DNA from 3 places in the Streptomyces sp. NBC_01622 genome. Region 1 is predicted to be linked to each of the others. Evidence: predicted binding sites of a transcription regulator. Region 1 holds the regulator's gene; each other region holds the start of a gene.
The links. Region 1 encodes HspR, which represses chaperone genes until heat shock. Its sites were predicted from a motif close to TTGAGNNNNNNNNNCTCAA; they were not measured.

Region 2: lon (endopeptidase La) is a predicted target of HspR. The motif match lies at 3,270-3,288, and genes of this name have one in related genera.
Region 3: dnaK (molecular chaperone DnaK) is a predicted target of HspR. The motif match lies at 3,724-3,742, and genes of this name have one in related genera.

Annotation. Positions count from the first base shown of each region.
Region 1 is NZ_CP109293.1:6,120,543-6,126,767, forward strand. Features, by position in the region: gene dnaK (molecular chaperone DnaK) at 1-1,347, shown strand, start outside; gene grpE (nucleotide exchange factor GrpE) at 1,344-2,000, shown strand; gene dnaJ (molecular chaperone DnaJ) at 2,034-3,221, shown strand; gene OH768_RS28145 (heat shock protein transcriptional repressor HspR) at 3,227-3,676, shown strand; gene OH768_RS28150 (sugar ABC transporter substrate-binding protein) at 3,956-5,062, shown strand; gene OH768_RS28155 (PQQ-binding-like beta-propeller repeat protein) at 5,070-6,225, opposite strand, start outside.
Region 2 is NZ_CP109293.1:3,951,458-3,957,682, reverse strand. Features, by position in the region: partial or broken gene OH768_RS17630 (rhomboid-like protein) at 1-673, shown strand, start outside; gene OH768_RS17625 (sulfatase) at 670-2,154, opposite strand; gene OH768_RS17620 (TIGR03086 family metal-binding protein) at 2,305-2,880, shown strand; gene lon (endopeptidase La) at 3,311-5,731, shown strand; gene OH768_RS17610 (MarR family winged helix-turn-helix transcriptional regulator) at 5,861-6,225, shown strand, end outside.
Region 3 is NZ_CP109293.1:2,264,169-2,270,393, forward strand. Features, by position in the region: gene OH768_RS10395 (helix-turn-helix domain-containing protein) at 1-204, shown strand, start outside; gene OH768_RS10400 (SAM-dependent methyltransferase) at 274-1,089, shown strand; gene narJ (nitrate reductase molybdenum cofactor assembly chaperone) at 1,310-1,807, shown strand; gene dnaK (molecular chaperone DnaK) at 1,804-3,678, opposite strand; gene OH768_RS10415 (OsmC family protein) at 3,794-4,219, opposite strand; gene OH768_RS10420 (DUF2201 family putative metallopeptidase) at 4,273-6,078, opposite strand; gene OH768_RS10425 (ATP-binding protein) at 6,098-6,225, opposite strand, start outside.

The DNA.
Region 1 (6,225 bases):
TTCGACCTCGGCGGCGGCACCTTCGACGTGTCCCTCCTGGAGATCGGTGACGGCGTCGTCGAGGTGAAGGCCACCAACGGCGACAACCACCTCGGTGGTGACGACTGGGACCAGCGGGTCGTCGACTACCTGGTGAAGCAGTTCGCCGCCGGTCACGGCGTCGACCTGGGCAAGGACAAGATGGCCCTCCAGCGTCTCCGTGAGGCTGCCGAGAAGGCCAAGATCGAGCTGTCCAGCTCCACCGAGACCTCGATCAACCTGCCCTACATCACGGCGTCCGCCGAGGGCCCGCTGCACCTGGACGAGAAGCTCACCCGCGCCCAGTTCCAGCAGCTGACGGCCGACCTGCTGGAGCGCTGCAAGACGCCGTTCCACAACGTCATCAAGGACGCCGGCATCTCCATCAACGAGATCGACCACGTCGTCCTCGTCGGTGGCTCCACCCGTATGCCCGCCGTCGCCGAGATCGTCAAGGAGCTCACCGGCGGCCAGGACGCCAACAAGGGCGTCAACCCGGACGAGGTCGTCGCCATCGGCGCGTCCCTCCAGGCCGGTGTCCTCAAGGGCGAGGTCAAGGACGTCCTGCTCCTCGACGTCACCCCGCTGTCCCTCGGTATCGAGACCAAGGGCGGCATCATGACCAAGCTGATCGAGCGGAACACGACGATCCCGACCAAGCGGTCCGAGATCTTCACCACCGCCGAGGACAACCAGCCCTCCGTGCAGATCCAGGTCTACCAGGGCGAGCGCGAGATCGCGGCGTACAACAAGAAGCTCGGGATGTTCGAGCTGACCGGTCTGCCGCCGGCCCCGCGCGGTGTCCCGCAGATCGAGGTCTCCTTCGACATCGACGCCAACGGCATCATGCATGTCACGGCCAAGGACCTCGGCACCGGCAAGGAGCAGAAGATGACCGTCACCGGCGGCTCCTCGCTGCCGAAGGACGAGGTCGACCGCATGCGCCAGGAGGCCGAGCAGTACGCGGACGAGGACCACCGCCGCCGCGAGGCCGCCGAGTCCCGCAACCAGGGCGAGCAGCTCGTCTACCAGACGGAGAAGTTCCTCAAGGACAACGAGGACAAGGTCCCCGGCGACGTCAAGACCGAGGTCGAGGCCGCCGTCGAGGAGCTGAAGGCCGCGCTCAAGGGCGAGGACACCGCCGAGATCCGCACCGCCACCGAGAAGGTCGCCGCGGTCTCGCAGAAGGTCGGCCAGGCCATGTACGCCGACGCCCAGGCCGGGCAGGCCGCGGGCGGCGACGCCCCGGGTGCCGAGGCGCCCAAGGCGGACGACGACGTGGTGGACGCCGAGATCGTGGACGACGAGCGCAAGGACGGTGCCGCGTGACGGAGGAGACCCCGGGCTTCGACGAGAAGCCCGACGTCCCCTCCGGCGCCACCCCCGAAGACGCCGAGCCGAAGGCCGCCTCCCCCTCCACGGGGGAGGGGGCGGCCCCGGCAGGGGACGCAAGTGCACAGATCGCCGGTCTGACGGCCCAGCTGGACCAGGTGCGCAAGGCGCTCGAAGAGCGCACCGCGGACCTCCAGCGGCTCCAGGCCGAGTTCCAGAACTACCGCCGCCGGGTCGAGCGCGACCGGGTCGCGGTCAAGGAGATCGCCGTGGCGAACCTCCTGACCGAGCTGATGCCCACGCTCGACGACATCGGCCGCGCGCGGGAACACGGTGAACTCGTCGGCGGTTTCAAGTCGGTGGCGGAGTCGCTGGAGACCGCCGCGGCGAAGATGGGACTGCAGCAGTTCGGCAAGGAGGGCGAGCCCTTCGACCCGACGATCCACGAGGCCCTGATGCACTCGTACGCGCCGGACGTCACCGAGACGACCTGCGTGGCGATCCTGCAGCCCGGGTATCGCATCGGCGAGCGCACCATCCGCCCCGCGCGGGTGGCCGTGGCCGAACCGCAGCCCGGTGCGCAGGCGGTCAAGGCCGAGGACGAGTCCGAGGCCGGCGACGAGAAGGACAACGGCCCTGAGGAGGGCTGACGCAGACACCGGGCGGAAGGAGGGACGTCGAGGATGAGCACCAAGGACTTCATCGAGAAGGACTACTACAAGGTCCTCGGCGTGCCCAAGGACGCCACCGAGGCCGAGATCAAGAAGGCGTACCGGAAGCTCGCCCGCGAGTTCCACCCGGACGCCAACAAGGGCAACGCCAAGGCCGAGGAGCGCTTCAAGGAGATCTCCGAGGCCAACGACATCCTCGGTGACCCCAAGAAGCGCAAGGAGTACGACGACGCCCGCGCGCTGTTCGGCAACGGCGGCTTCCGCCCGGGGCCGGGCGGCGCGGGCGCCGGCAACTTCAACTTCGACCTGGGCGACCTCTTCGGAGGCGGTGCGCAGGGCGGCGGCGCCGGGGGTGCCGGCGGATTCGGCGGCGGGATCGGGGACGTGTTCGGCGGCTTGTTCAACCGGGGCGGCGCGGGCACGACCCGGACCCAGCCCAGGCGCGGCCAGGACATCGAGTCCGAGGTCACGCTCAGCTTCACGGAGGCCATCGAAGGAGCCACGGTCCCGCTGCGGATGTCCTCGCAGCAGCCCTGCAAGGCCTGTTCGGGCACCGGCGACAAGAACGGCACACCGCGCGTGTGCCCGACCTGTGTCGGCACCGGCCAGGTGGCGCGCGGCTCCGGCGGCGGTTTCTCGCTCACGGACCCGTGCCCGGACTGCAAGGGCCGGGGCCTGATCGCCGAGCACCCGTGCGCCGAGTGCAAGGGCAGCGGGCGCGCCAAGTCGTCGCGGACCATGCAGGTCCGGATCCCCGCGGGGGTCACCGACGGCCAGCGCATCCGGCTGCGCGGCAAGGGTGCACCGGGTGAACGGGGCGGCCCCGCGGGCGACTTGTACGTCATGGTGCACGTCGACACGCACCCCGTGTTCGGCCGCAGGGACGACAACCTGACGGTGACGGTCCCGGTGACGTTCGCCGAGGCGGCGCTGGGCGGCGAGGTCAGGGTGCCCACCCTGGGCGGGCCGCCGGTGACGCTGAAGCTGCCGCCGGGCACGCCCAACGGCCGTACCATGCGGGCCCGCGGCAAGGGCGCCTTCCGCAAGGACGGCACCCGGGGCGATCTCCTCGTGACCGTCGAGGTGAGTGTCCCCAAGGACGTCACGGGGAATGCTCGTGACGCGCTTGAGGCGTACAGAGAGGCCACCGCGGGTGAGGACCCGCGGGCGGAGCTGTTCCAGGCCGCGAAGGGAGCATGACAGAGATGGACGGCCGTCGACGCAACCCGTACGAGCTGACCGAGGAGACCCCGGTCTACGTCATCTCGGTGGCGGCCCAGCTCTCCGGTCTGCACCCGCAGACGCTGCGCCAGTACGACCGCCTCGGCCTGGTCTCCCCGGACCGCACGGCCGGGCGGGGCCGGCGCTACTCGGCCCGCGACATCGAACTGCTGCGCACCGTCCAGCAGTTGTCGCAGACCGAGGGCATCAACCTGGCGGGCATCAAGCGCATCATCGAGCTGGAGAACCAGGTCGTGGCGCTCCAGCAGCGCGTCGCCGAACTCCAGGCGGCGGTCGAGGGAGCGGCGGCGACGATGCAGCAGCGCGAGGCCGCCGTGCACGCCTCCTACCGCCGGGACCTGGTGCCGTATCAGGAGGTCCAGCAGACCAGCGCGCTGGTGGTGTGGCGGCCGAAGCGGCAGTCCTCGGACTGACGCGCGCACAACCGTGCAGGGGCCCGGAGGCTCACCCGCCTCCGGGCCCCTGCACGGTTGTGCGATCTTTGCCCACTCATGAACTCCCGTTGAGTGGAGGGTCGGTAAAGAGCGTTTGGATGGGATTCCGCAAGGTCTCCACATACAAACGGAACGTGATGTTGCCATCTCGTTAAGTAGTTCCGCTTGACGCCGATGGCCGCTGCCGCGTTGGCTTTTCAGTCACCTGGGTTGCAATGCTGCACCCACGTCCGGACGGCACCAGAAGTGAGCAACCCAATGCGTCGTATCGCCATATCCGTGGCCGCGTCCTCGCTGGCCCTGCCCCTGGCCGCCTGTGGCGTGCTCAACTCGTCGGGGAGCAGCTCGGACGCCACCCCGGCCAAGGGCAACGACATCACGGTGGGCGTCCTGATGCCGGAGAAGACGAACACGCGGTACGCGGAGTTCGACTTCCCGATCATCAAGTCGACGGTCAGTGAACTCACCGACAAGAAGGGCAAGGCCGAGTACCAGAACGCCGGCGGTGTCGCGAGCGCCCAGGACAAGCAGATGCAGGCGATGATCGACCAGAAGGTCGACATCATCGTGCTCGACGCCGTCGACTCGCACCTCATCCTGCCCATGGTGAAGAAGGCCAAGGCCGCCGGCATCCCGGTCATCGCCTACGACCGCCTGGCCGAGGGGCCGATCGACGCGTACGTCTCCTTCGACGGCGAACTCGTCGGCGAGGTGCAGGGCCGCTCCCTGGTCGAGGCGCTCGGCAGCAATGTGGACACCTCCGACAAGGTCGTCATGATCAACGGCTCGCCGACCGACCCCAACGCAGGGGTGTTCAAGGCGGGGGCGCTGTCCGAGCTGCAGGGCAAGGTGACGGTCGCCGCGAGCTACGACACCAAGGCCTGGGACCCGGTCATCGCCCAGTCGGAGATGACCAAGGCGATCGACAAGCTCGGCAAGGACAACATCGCCGCGGTGTACTCCGCCAACGACGCGATGGCCGGCGGCATCATCAAGGCCCTGCAGAACGCGGGCGTGACGCAGATGCCGCCCATCACCGGCCAGGACGCCGAACTCCCCGCCGTGCAGCGGATCGTGACCGGCGAGCAGTACATGAGCGTCTACAAGCCTTACCCCGACCTGGCCGAGGCCGCCGCGAAGATCGCGGTCGCCAAGGTGCAGGGCCGGGACATCGAGTTCGACGCCCTCACCCGTGACTCGGTGGACAGCCCCACCAACAAGAAGATCCCCTCGCAGCTGGTGTCCGTGGTCGCGCTGACGAAGGACAACATCAAGTCGACGGTGGTCGCGGACGGGATCTACAAGATCTCCGACATCTGCACCAGCAAGTACAAGTCGGCGTGCGCGGCGGACAACCTGAAGTAGGGCGGGTTCAGTCGGCGGCCAAGACGGCGTGGAGCCGGGTGTCGTCGCTGCCCACGTAGAGCACTCCGTCGACGACGACCGGCGAGGAGACCACGGGCCCGCCGGTCGGGAAGCGCCAGCGCTCCCGGCCGGTGACGGTGTCCACGGCGTAGACGCTGCCGTCGTCGCTGCCGAAGTGGACGGCGGTGCCGGTGACCGCCGGGGTGGTGCGGACCGGGCCCATGGCCGTGAAGCGCCACTGGACCTCGCCGGTGGCCGCGTCGAGGGCGTACAGGCGCTCGTCGTCGTTTCCCACGTAGACCGTGCCGTTCGCGACCGTGGGGGCCGAGCGGACGGCGCTGCCGGTGTCGTGGCGCCACTTCCGCTGCCCGTTCGCGGTGTCGAGGGCGTGCACCTCGCCGCGCTGGTTGCCGACGTAGAGGATTCCGTCGGACAGGGCGGAGGGGCCGGAGACGGGGCTGTCCACGACGCGGACGCTCCACTTCTTGCGCCGGGTGTAGGCGTCGAGGGCGTACACGTGGTTGCCCTGGTTGCCGATGATCGCCAGCGGACCGTCCATCGCGACCCACTGGAGCGCCGTCATGCCGACGGCGTAGCGCCAGTGCGGGGTGCCGTGTTCGGCGTCCAGCGCGTACAGCGTGCCGCTGTTGCCGACGCACACCCGGTCGGCGACGATTCCCACCGTCGCGGACACGCCCGTCCTCTGCTCGGCGAAGTCCCAGCGCCCCTGTCCGGTGCCCGTGTCGGTCGCGTACAGGGTCCGGCCGGCGGTGGCGTACACGAGATCGCCGCGGACGGCCGGGGTCGACCGTACGGGGCCGCCGTTGAGTGCGCGGCTCCAGCGCCGCCGCCCGGTGGCCGCGTCCACGGCGTGCAGGGAGCCGCCGTCGCCGCCCACGTACACCACCCCGTCCACCACGGTCGGTGTGGACCGCACGCAGTTGTCGGTCTGGAAGCTCCACAACTCGGTGCCGGGCGCCGGGGGCGGGGGAACTGCCTTGGCGGGGGCGGGAGTCGGCGCGGGCGCGGGAACCGCCTTGGCGGGGGCGGGTGTTGGCGCGGTGACCGGCGGGGCGGCCGGGGCCTCGGCGGCAGGCCCGTCCTGGAGATGTGCTGCCGCCGCGCCCGACACGCTGCGGCTGTCGTCCTCCGTCAGGCGCCGG
Region 2 (6,225 bases), 2.2 Mb from region 1:
GCCGCGCTGCGTCTTCTCCGCCCCTGGCGGGTGCTGCCCACGCCCACCGGGACGCCGTTCACCTTCGGTTACGCGACGCTGCTCGTCGTCACCTCGCTCATCGCGCAGTACGCCGATGCCACGCTGGTGAACCAGCTGCACCAGGCCTCCAGTACCGATGTCACCCACCTCGTCAGCGACCCGTTCCTCGTGCTGGTCGCCAGCGCGCTGTGGATCGTCGGCGGGGTGCTGTCGCCGTACGCGATCCTCTTCCTGCTGGTGCTGACCGCGGCGGATCGGCGGGGTGCGGGCCGCCGGGGTGTTCCTGACCGGGCACATCCTGGCCACGCTCGCGACCGAGGGCACCGTGGGGCTGGCCGTGCTGGCCGGGCACCTGCCCGACACCTCGCTGCACCGCCTCGACTACGGCATCAGCTTCGGCGTCGCCGCGAGCACCGGGGCGCTGGCCGGTCTGCTCAGGCCCTGGCTCGGGCTGCCGCTGCTCGCCCTGTTCGGCTGGACACTGGTCACCGACCTGATCGCGTTCACCGACCCCATGACGAACTGGGGCCATCTGATCTCGCTCGCGATAGGCGTCGCGACCTGGCCGTTGATACGGCGCTGGCAGCGGGCCGGGCGGATGGTTCGGCTGGCTCGGGTCGAGGTGGCCCGGGTCGAGGTGGCCCCGGTCTAACTCCCCGCCCGTCTGGCCGCGTTCAGCCCCTTCGCCAATGCCGGGATGCCAAGTCGCGCTTCCTGCACGGGGGTTGCTCCGTGCAGCTTGTTGGTGAGCTGGTAGGGGTCGGCGCGCAGGTCGTAGTACTCGCGGAAGACCACCTTGCCGTCGCCGTCCGTGGGCAGGCCGTTCTGGTCGAGACGGGTGCGGTAGTACTCCGTGTACTGCTCCGACCTGCCGATGTACGTCGCCCAGGTGTGGATCGGCTCCTTGTCCTGCCGGTTCCACCACCACTCGGCGAGCAGATGGTCCCGGTCGCCGGTGCCGAGGAGCGAGTGGCCGTCGTGCGGGGTGTCCGGGGTGAGGCCGGCCGCGTCGAGGAGGGTGGGCGCGAGGTCGACGTGACCGGTGAGACGATCGTCGGAGGTGCCCCTGTCGAGGCCCCGGGCCGGCCACGACAGCTGGAACGGCACCTCCAGACTCGGCCGGTACGGCACCGACTTGCGCAGCCAGCCGTGGTCGCCCCAGCACAGCCCGTGATCGCTGGTGTACAGCACGAGCGTGTTCTCCAGCTGACCGAGCGACCGCAGTTGGTCGCGGAAGTCGCGCATCGCGTCGTCCACCGACAGCAGGGTCCTCAACTGGCGGGCGCGCAGGGCCTGTCCGGCGGTCAGACCGTGCTTCGCGTGGCGCAGGAACGCGGGCTTGTCGGCCTTGTCGGTCTCGAAGACGGACGGCCGCCCCGGCCACTCGGGGACGCGTGTGCGGGCGTACTTCTTCTCCGGGATGTTCAGTTCGTGCGCGCTGCGCGTGGCGACGTAGGCGAACCACGGCCGCCGGTCCGTGCGGGAGTTCTCCAGGAAGGCGAGGGCGCGGTTCTTGATGACGGTGGTGTTGTAGCCGGGGATGTTCCGGACGGTCCCGCCGTCGTTGTAATGGCCGTTGTAGTACGCCACCGGTTCCTGGAGCAGCCACTCGTCGAAGTGGGGCGGGTTGTCGCCGGTGTGCCAGTAGTTCAGGTACTTGCCGAACAGGCCGGTGCGGTAGCCGGAGTTGTGCAACTGCCGCTGCACGGTGGTGTGTTGGTCCAGGTGGTAGGGGTGGCGGGTGTCCAGGACGCCGTGGTTGTGGGCGTAGCGGCCCGACATGATCGAGGCGCGGGAGGGCGCGCACAGCGGGGTGTTGGCGTGCGCCCGCTCGAAGGTGACGCCGTGGTCGCCGAGCCAGTCCACGGTCTGCGGGGTCGCCCACTCGGTGTCCTTGGGCTGGTCGTCCGTGACGACGAGGAGGATGTTGGGGCGGTCGTCGCCCCGGCTGCGGGTGCGGGGAGTTGGGGAGGCGAAGTTCCGTACAGGGGTGGCCGGTTCGGCCGGGGAGGTGTGCTGGTCACCCTTTGTCGCGTGGAGGACGGCCGGGATCGCCGCGGCCGTAGCGACTACCGCGGCCCCGGCTGCGACCGCACGCCTGCCGGGCCCGCGCCGCTCCTGATCCTTGTCCATGCCATCCCCCGTGTCCCCGTATGTTCACGTATGCGCACTCGCTCAGCTGTGAATCCGCTTGCAGTTTGGGGCAGTTGCCTATGAATGCCGTTGCGGGGGTGTAGCGATGGTGTGGACAGCCGAGCGCGGTCCTGGACGGGGGAGGTCCAAGTGGCGGAGACGGTCGCGGTGGTACGGCGGATCGAGCGGGCGCTCGCGGCAACCGGCCTTGTGGTGGCGGGAGTTGCGGAGGGCCGGTGGACGGACCCCACCCCGTGCGCGGAGTGGGACGCCCGGACGCTCCTCAACCACACGGTGGGCGGAATGCGCATCTTCACCGCCGAACTGAACGGCACCGATCCGGGCGCCGAGCACGAGTCCGACTGGCTGGGCGCGGATCCCCGTGGCGCGTACGCGGAGGCGTCCGAGACCGACCGCGCGGCCTGGAACCGCCCCGGTGCCCTCGACGCCACCGTCCACATCTCACTCGGCGCGCTGCCCGGCCCGATGGCCGCCCTGATCCACTTCACGGAGATCTGCGTCCACGGCGTGGACCTGGCGGTCGCGACGGACCAACGGGCTCTGGTGGACGAGGAGTTGTGCGAGGAGCTGCTGGCGGTGATGCGGGGCATGGGCGGCTTCGACGCGTACCGCATACCGGGCGTCTTCGGCCCCGAGGTCCAGGCCCCGGCGGACGCGGCCCCGCATGCGCGGTTGCTGGCGTACTTGGGCCGCACACTCTCCTGATCCCGCCGACCCGGTGGCCACGCCCACCCCTCCATAAAAGCGTGACGCTTCTGGAGCGGAGTGTCACACTTTCGCACCCCACCCTCCCCGCGCGTCCAGGGCCGGCCGAGCTGCATCAGGAGTAGAAGCCCCGGCCGTACTCGTCCCGGCTCAGGGCAAGGTCGCAGAGATGATCCGATGCTCCAGGATGTCCCGGCCCACACTCTCGGGCAGTTGTTCCAGAGCGCTGTGAGCCTAGATCAGGCGGCTTTTCTCCCAGCGGCAGAACACCCCCGTACTCCCGGGAAGCACCCGACCCGTTTCCGTGTTGACCTGCACGGAGGCGGACACCCTCCCTCTGATCGCTCACGGCGAACAACAGGTGGGGAACAATCGAAGGCGCTCAAGCATTGAGTCGGCATAGCTCAACTTGACTGCCTAAGGGGAGATCATGGCTTCGACGTCCACACCGCTCACCCTGCCCGTGCTGCCGCTCGACGACGAGGTCGTGCTGCCCGGAATGGTGGTTCCGCTGGACCTGAACGACACCGATGTACGCGCCGCCGTGGAGGCCGCCCAGGCCGCTGCCCGGTCCGAGCCCGGAAAGCCCAAGGTTCTGCTGGTGCCACGGATCGACGGGACATACGCGAGCACGGGTGTGCTCGGCACCGTCGAGCAGGTCGGCCGGCTGGCCGACGGCGACCCGGGTGCGCTGATCCGCGGCCGTAGCCGCGTGCAGATCGGCGCCGGCACCACCGGTCCCGGTGCCGCGCTCTGGGTCGAGGGCACCGCGCTCGACGAGAGCCTGCCCGAACCCCTGCCCGGCTCGGTGACCGAGCTGGTGAAGGAGTACAAGGCGCTGGCCACCGCGTGGCTGCGCAAGCGGGGGGCCTGGCAGGTCGTCGACCGCGTGCAGGCCATTGACGACGTGTCCACCCTCGCTGACAACTCCGGTTACTCACCTTTCCTCACTACCGAACAGAAGATCGAGCTGCTGGAGACCGCCGACCCGGTGGCCCGGCTGAAGCTCGCCACGCAGCACCTGCGCGACCACCTCGCCGAGCAGGACGTTGCCGAGACCATCGCCAAGGACGTGCAGGAAGGCGTCGACAAGCAGCAGCGCGAGTTCCTGCTGCGCCGCCAGCTCGAAGCCGTCCGCAAGGAGCTGCGCGAGCTGAACGGCGACTCGGCCAAGGACGGCGAGGAGTCCGACGACTACCGCGCCCGGGTCGAGGCCGCCGATCTTCCCGAGAAGGTCCGCGAGGCCGCCCTCAAGGAGGTCGACAAGCTGGAGCGGTCCTCCGACCAGTCGCCCGAGGGGTCGTGGATCCGTACGTGGCTGGACACCGTCCTCGAACTCCCGTGGAACGAGCGGACCGAGGACGAGTACGACATCCGGGGCGCCAAGGCGATCCTGGACGCCGAGCACGCCGGTCTGGAGGACGTGAAGGCGCGCATCACCGAGTACCTGGCCGTGCGCAAGCGCCGCAGCGAGCGCGGGCTGGGTGTCGTCGGCGGCCGGCGCGGTGGTGCCGTACTGGCCCTCGTCGGTCCGCCCGGTGTCGGCAAGACCTCGCTCGGCGAGTCCGTCGCGCACGCGATGGGACGGAAGTTCGTGCGGGTCGCGCTCGGCGGTGTGCGGGACGAGGCCGAGATCCGCGGTCACCGGCGTACGTACGTCGGCGCTCTGCCCGGCCGTATCGTCCGCGCCATCAAGGAGGCCGGGTCCATGAACCCGGTGGTCCTGCTGGACGAGATCGACAAGGTGGGGTCCGACTACCGGGGCGACCCGGCGGCGGCTCTGCTTGAGGTCCTCGACCCCGCGCAGAACCACACCTTCCGCGACCACTACCTGGAGGTCGAACTCGACCTGTCCGACGTCGTGTTCCTCGCGACGGCGAACGTCCTGGAGGCCATCCCCGAGGCGCTGCTCGACCGGATGGAACTGGTCCGGCTGGACGGCTACACCGAGGACGAGAAGGTCGTCATCGCCCGTGACCACCTGCTCCCGCGCCAGCTGGAGCGGGCGGGGCTCAAGGACGACGAGGTCGTCATCGACGAGAGCGCGCTGCGCAAGCTCGCCGGTGAGTACACCCGTGAGGCGGGTGTCCGCACCCTGGAGCGGTCGATCGCCCGGCTGCTGCGCAAGATCGCCGCGCAGCACGAACTGGGCGAGCGGGAGCTGCCGTTCACGGTGGCCGACGCCGATCTGCGTGGTCTGATCGGCCGGCCGCACCACGTGCCCGAGTCCGCCCAGGACCCGGCGGAGCGCCGTACGGCGGTCCCCGGTGTCGCCACCGGCCTCGCGGTCACCGGCGCGGGCGGTGACGTCCTCTACGTCGAGGCGTCGCTCGCCGACCCGGAGACGGGCGCGGCGGGTCTGACCCTGACCGGTCAGCTCGGTGACGTGATGAAGGAGAGCGCGCAGATCGCCCTGTCGTTCCTGCGCTCGCACGGCGCCGAACTGGAGCTGCCCGTCGCCGACCTGAAGGACCGGGGCGTGCACATCCACTTCCCGGCGGGTTCGGTGCCGAAGGACGGCCCGAGCGCGGGTGTCACGATGACGACCGCTCTCGCGTCGCTGCTCAGCGGCCGGCTGGTCCGTACGGACGTGGCCATGACCGGTGAGGTCTCCCTGACCGGCCGGGTCCTCCCGATCGGCGGGGTGAAGCAGAAGCTGCTCGCCGCGCACCAGGCGGGGGTCACCACGGTGATCATCCCGAAGCGCAACGAGCCCGACCTGGACGACGTCCCGGCCGAGGTCCTGGACAAGCTCGACGTCCACGCGGTGACGGACGTCCGCCAGGTCCTGGAGCTGGCCCTGTCGCCCGCGACGAACGGCGCGAGCCCGGAGGTTCCGGTGGCGGCGTGACGGACGCCACCGGTCAGGTGAAGGCCCGGGTCCCTTTTCACGAGGGGCCCGGGCCTTCGTCGTACGTAGGTCCCACCCTGCGAAATACTGGCGAAACTGCGGCGACTTTCACGATCAGGAAAGCAGAACATGGGTGCTGACGTGCACAAGGACGAGGACAGAAGCGACAGCGGGATTCCGGATCCCGATCCCGAATACCTGTCCCTGGAACGCGAGTTGACGTTCCTCTTCCGGCGGGCCCGGGCCAACCAGGGCGAGATGGCCCGTGAGGTCCATCCCGACCTGGAGTCCGCCGCGTACGGCCTGCTGGTCCGGCTGGACGAGTACGGGCGGCAGCGGGCCACCGAACTCGCCGCCTACATCGGCGTCGGCAAGGCCACCATGTCCCGCCAACTGCGCGCCCTGGAGGAGCTGGGCCTGATCTCCCGCGAGCCGGACCCGGCGGACGGCCGCGCCTGGCTGGTCGACCTCACGGACGAGGGCCGGCGCCGCGT
Region 3 (6,225 bases), 3.9 Mb from region 1:
ACGTACGCCCCGTTCTCGCTGTTCCGTTTCGACGAACCGGAGCTGCCCGACATGGTGTTCACCGAGTACCTGACCGGCGCCCTGTATCTGGACTCCCGTACCGAGGTCTCCGCGCATCTGGAGGTCCTCGACCACATGACGGCGCACGCCGCGTCCGCCCAGCGCACCAAGAAGATCCTGCGGGACTACCGCGAGACCTTCTGAGCACGGCCCGTACCCAGCGCGGTTCCCGGCACAGCACACCGACCCGGACTCCAGAGGAGACGACACCGCATGACCGGATCCGAAGCCGCGCCCACCCGTATCGACACCAGCCGGCCGCATCCGGCGCGGGTGTACGACTGGTGGCTCGGCGGCAAGGACAACTACCCGGTGGACGAGGAGCTGGCGCGCCGGATCCTCGCCTCGGACGGTACGGCGGTGCGCGGGGCGCGGGCCAACCGCCGGTTCATGCACCGGGCGACGCGGACCGCCGCCGAGGCCGGGATACGCCAGTTCCTGGACATCGGCACGGGTATCCCCACCGAGCCGAACCTCCACCAGGTGGCGCAGAGTGTCGCCCCGGATGCGAAGGTCGTGTACGCGGACAACGACCCGATCGTGCTGCGGCACGCGGAGGCGCTGCTGCACGGAGCGCCCGAGGGCAGCACCGAGTACGTGCACGCCGACGTCCGCGACCCGGACACGATCCTGCGGCTGGCCGGCGAGACCCTCGACTTCACGCAGCCGGTCGCGCTGTCGCTGGTCGCGCTCACCCACTATCTGGGCGACGACCCCGACGGCGACGACGTGTACGGCCTGCTCAAGGGGTACGTCGACGTCCTCGTCCCGGGCAGCTATGTGGTGTTGTCGCAGGTCACCCCGGATCTCAGCCCCGAGGCCATCGGGAAGGCGGCCGAGCACTTCCGGCGCAGCGGTACCCCGTTCCACCCGCGCTCGCTGGCCGAGTTCTCGCGCTTCTTCGACGGCCTGGAGCTGCTCGGCCCGGGCGTGATCGCCGTCTACGGCTGGCGCCCGGAGCCGGAGGACGTGGCCGCCCAGGCGGAGGGCATCGTCCCGGTCTACGGTGGGGTCGCCGTCAAGCACTGACCCGTACGGCTGCTGTGAACGGGTGCGCTCCCCTGCCCCGCCCTAGGTTCGACACCATGGGCGAGCAAGGGAGCGCAGGTGACGGACACGTGGACACCGCCCGCCGGGCCGGCCAGGCACCGTGGGACACAGGCGAATATCGTATACAGGATCCTGTAGCCGCCTGGGACGAGGCCATCGAACTCGTCGCCGCCGCACACGTCCACGCGATGGAGGCCTGATGCCCTCGGACGCCGTGCTGTACCAGGCGGCCGCGCTCTGCCTGACCTTCCCCGACGACGACTTCCGCGCCCGGCTCCCGCTGCTGCGCGAAGCCGCCCCGCAGCTGCGGGGCTTCGCCGACCACGCGGCCCTCACGCCGCCGCGGGAACTGGCCGCGCACTATGTCGAGGTCTTCGGCCCCGAGAACCGGCACAGCCTGTACCTGAGCCGGTGGCACGGCGGCGACACCCGCGCGCACGGTATGTCCCTGGTCTGCTTCAAGGAGCTTTACCGCGCGCACGGGCTGGAGTTCACCGGCGAGGAGCTGCCCGACTTCCTGCCCGCGGTCCTGGAGTTCACGTCCCGCACCGGCAACCTCGGCCTGCTCACCGAGTACCGCACCGCGCTGGACCGACTCCGCGCCCGGCTGGCCGACTTCGGCACGCCGTACGCGTCCGTCCTGGACGCCGTCTGCGCCACCTTGCCGACCGCGTCCGGCGGGCGGACCGTGAGCTAGGCCGCGCCGCCCTTCGCCTCGCGTTCGTCGTCGACGATCTCCGCGTCGACGACGCCTTCCTCCTCCTGGGGTGAGGTGTGTTCCGTGGGGGTCTCCGTCTGTTCCGTCGGGGACTCTTGGGCGGCCTGGGCGTACATGGCCTGGCCCATGCGCTGGCTGACGGTGGCGAGGTTCTCGACGGCGGCGCGCAACTCGGCGGTGTCGGACTCGCCTTCCAGGAGGGTCTTGACCTGCGTGGCCGCCGCCGCGACCTCGGACCTGGTGTCGGCCGGGATGCGTTCCTCGTTCTCGCGGACGAACTTCTCGGTCTGGTAGACGAGTTGTTCGGCCTGGTTGCGGGTCTCGGCGGCCTCGCGGCGCCTGCGGTCCTCCTCCGCGTACTGTTCGGCCTCGCGCATCATGCGGTCGATGTCGTCCTTGGGGAGCGCGGAGCCGCCGGTGACGGTCATCTTCTGTTCGCGGCCGGTCGCCAGGTCCTTGGCCGAGACGTGCATGATGCCGTTGGCGTCGATGTCGAAGGCGACCTCGATCTGCGGGACGCCGCGCGGGGCGGGCGGCAGGCCGGTGAGGTCGAAGACGCCCAACTTCTTGTTGTACGCGGCGATTTCGCGCTCGCCTTGGTAGACCTGGATGCCGACCGAGGGCTGGTTGTCGGTGGCGGTGGTGAAGATCTCCGAACGCCGGGTCGGGATGGTCGTGTTGCGTTCGATGAGTTTGGTCATGATGCCGCCCTTGGTCTCGATGCCCAGGGACAGCGGGGTGACGTCGAGGAGGAGGACGTCCTTCACGTCGCCGCGGATGACTCCGGCCTGGAGTGCGGCGCCGACCGCCACGACCTCGTCGGGGTTGACGCCCTTGTGCGGGTCCTTGCCGGTGAGTTCCTTGACGAGGTCGGTGACGGCGGGCATCCGGGTCGAGCCGCCGACGAGGATGACGTGGTCGACGGCGGAGAGTTTGACGCCGGCGTCCTTGACGGCCTGGTGGAAGGGGGTCTTGCAGCGGTCGAGGAGATCGGCGGTGAGTTCCTGGAACTGGGCGCGGGTCAGCTTCTCGTCGAGGTGCAGCGGGCCGTCGGCGGAGGCGGTGATGTAGGGCAGGTTGATCGTCGTCTCGGCGGCCGAGGAGAGTTCGATCTTGGCCTTCTCGGCGCCCTCGCGCAGGCGTTGGAGCGCCATCTTGTCCTTGCCGAGGTCGATGCCGTACTGGCCCTGGAACTTCTTGACCAGGTACTCCATGACCCGCTGGTCCCAGTCGTCGCCGCCGAGGTGGGTGTCGCCGTTGGTGGCCTTGACCTCGATGACGCCGTCGCCGATCTCCAGGAGGGAGACGTCGAAGGTGCCGCCGCCGAGGTCGAAGACGAGGACGGTCTGTTCCTCGCCGCGGTCGAGGCCGTAGGCGAGGGCGGCGGCGGTCGGTTCGTTGATGATCCGCAGGACCTTGAGGCCCGCGATCTCGCCGGCCTCCTTGGTGGCCTGGCGCTGGGAGTCGTCGAAGTAGGCGGGGACGGTGATCACCGCGTCGGTGACGTCCTCGCCGAGGTAGGCCTCCGTGTCCCGTTTCAGTTTCTGCAGTACGCGTGCGGACAGCTCCTGGGCGCGGTACCGCGTTCCGTCGATGGCGCCCGTGTCCGGGAAGCGCCAGTCGGCGCTGCCCATGTGGCGTTTCACCGAGCGCGCGGTGCGCTCGATGTTCGTCACGGCCTGCCGTTTGGCGACCTCGCCGACCAATACCTCGCCGTTCTTGGCGAAGGCCACGACCGAGGGTGTGGTCCTCGCTCCCTCGGCGTTGGCGACGACCGTCGCCTCCCCGCCCTCCAGCACCGCGACCACCGAGTTCGTGGTCCCCAGATCGATTCCGACCGCGCGTCCCATAGCCGTCCCCTTCCGCCAGGTGCTGCCCGATCTCCAGCACAAAACTTGAGTGGCGGAAAGTCAATGCCGCACCCGTTTTCCGGGTGCGGCATCGAGGTGGGAGAGGGAGCCGGGGTCAGGCGGATTCCACCGTCAGCGTGATCGTCGTACCCGCGAGCGCCTGGCTGACCGGGCAGTTCTTCTTGGCGTCCTCGGCGGCGGCCGCGAAGCCCTCCGCGTCCAGGCCGGGGACCTCGCCGCGGACGGTGAGGTGGATGCCGGTGATGCCCTCGCCGGGCTGGAAGGTGACATCGGCCTTGGTCTCCAGGCGGGTGGGCGGGGTGCCCGCGCCGGTGAGGCCGTGCGACAGAGCCATGGAGAAGCAGCTGGAGTGGGCGGCTGCGATCAGCTCCTCGGGGCTGGTCCTGCCGTTGGCCTGCTCGGCGCGCGACGCCCACGTCACCGGCTGCACACCGATGCCTGACGAGTCGAACGTGACCTCGCCGCTGCCCTTGATGAGTTCGCCTTCCCAGACGGTGTGTGCGGTGCGCGTGGTTGCCACGATGATTCCTTTCGACGCGGATGTCGTACGGAGCCATCCGATCACATTCCGGTTCAGCGCACCCGGAAGACCGGCCCACGCGGGGTGAACGGCAGGCGAGCGCCTGGTGGAATCAGATAGGCGTGCTCGCGCCGCACCCGCAGCACATCGCACCCGCCGTCGGTGATGACGAGGACGGGCGCCCCCGGCGGGAAGTCGTCGGCGCGGTGCAACAGGTCGATCCCGGGCTGCAGTACGGTGCCGCCGCGCCCGTGCACGCGCACCCGGCCGGCGATGTCGGTGACCGGCACATAGCCCGCGTCGTGCGGGGCCGCGTCGCAGAACACGACCCGGGCCGCCGGTACGTCGCGGGCCTCGGCGTACGAGGCGATCGCGCCCAGTGCTTTGCCGAGGAGGGTGCGGTCCATGGAGCCGGAGGTGTCGAGGACGACGCCGAAGGTGCAGCGTGCGATCTCCTCGGGCGGGAAGTAGTGCCCGGCGCGCGGGATGTCGGGGGTGGAGGACTGGCGGCGCGAGGGGCGGGCGTACGACCGTACGGGCTCGGGGCGGGGCACGAACTCGTCGAACCAGCGGGCGAGTTGGGCGTCCCAGGGCAGGGGTGGATGGCTGAGCGCGCGGATCTCCTCGACCAACCCGCCGGGCAGGAAGCCGCGTTCGTGCTGCTGGTGCAGGTCCAGGCCGCGGGCGAGACCGCGCCGGTAGAACTCGTCGAGGTCGACGTAGTCGCGCGCGCTGCCGAGCGGCCCGCCGAGGATGTCGCCGGTGCCCTTGCCGCGCAGGGTGGCCAGGCGGCGGGTGCGGCGCAGGTCGGCGGTGATCCGGTCGTAGACCTCCTCGGCGGAGAGGTCCTTCAACTCCGGGTCGTACAGCAGGCCTTCGGGCATCGTGCCGATGTCCATCTCGCGCAGCCAGCCGTTGATGACGTAGTCGGCGGCGACGTTGAAGAGGAACGGGTCGCGGGTGCCGCAGCGGTCGCCGTGGCGCAGGGCGGCGTGCAGCATCTCGTGGGCGAGGACGAACCGCCATTCCTCGTCGTCGAATTGACGCAGCGGGTTGATGTAGATCTCGGCGGCCTCGGTGTCGACGGCGGCGACGGAGATGCCGTGGGCGCGGGCGAGTTCGGCGTCGGCGACCAGGGTGATGCCGGCCGCGATGCCGCCGAGCAGCGGGTAGTTGGAGACGAACCAGCTCAGGGCGCGCTCCCAGGGGTGCAGCCGGGTCGGGCCGCCGTACATCGAGTCGCGGCGACCGCCGGCGAGGTCCATGGCGACGGACATGGTCCGGGTGAGGGCGCTCGCGAAGGCGATCTGCCAGTCCACGGGGGTCCCGGGCCAGCCCTGCCACGGTACGAGCCGCTGGTCGGGGGCGCTGCCCGCCGTACCGCAGTGTTCGTAGGCGGCCGGGATGCCGTCGCGTCGCCAGCGGGCCGCGAGTTGTTCCTCGTCGCCCGCGGGGTAGGCGGCGGGCAGGTCTTCGGGGGTGCGGCCCACGGGGAAGGTGAGCAGGAAGCGGTTGACGACGATGCAGCGGGCGGCGAGGTCGAAGCGGTCGGGCTGTTCGCGCTCGCCGTTGGCGCCGGGGACGTGGCCGAAGCCGAGGTGGATGAGCGCGTGCGCGATCGCCCAGGCCCATTCGGCGGGTTCGGCGAGCCGGGTGGGGTGTGCGTGGAGGTACCCGTTGGAGTTGACGAGCACGAGCCCGTCGCGGGGCGCGGCCCGGCAGTCCTCCTCCCGGCACAGCTCGAAGTCGATCGCGGCGAGCGCGGGGTTGGCCCACACGAGCCTCAGCCCCGCCGTGAACGCCTCGGTCGCCGGGTCGGGCTTCTTCTTCTCGGGATCCTTCTTGCGGGTACGGCTCACCGGGGCGCCTCCGTGGAACTCACCGGCGCGCCTCCACCAGCCGGGGCATGTCCCGGGCGGCCTCGACCAGGAACCAGGCCGGGAGGACCGGGTTGCCGTCGTCGTCCGAGGCGATGACGCTCTGCGCCACCTCCACGGAGATCTCGG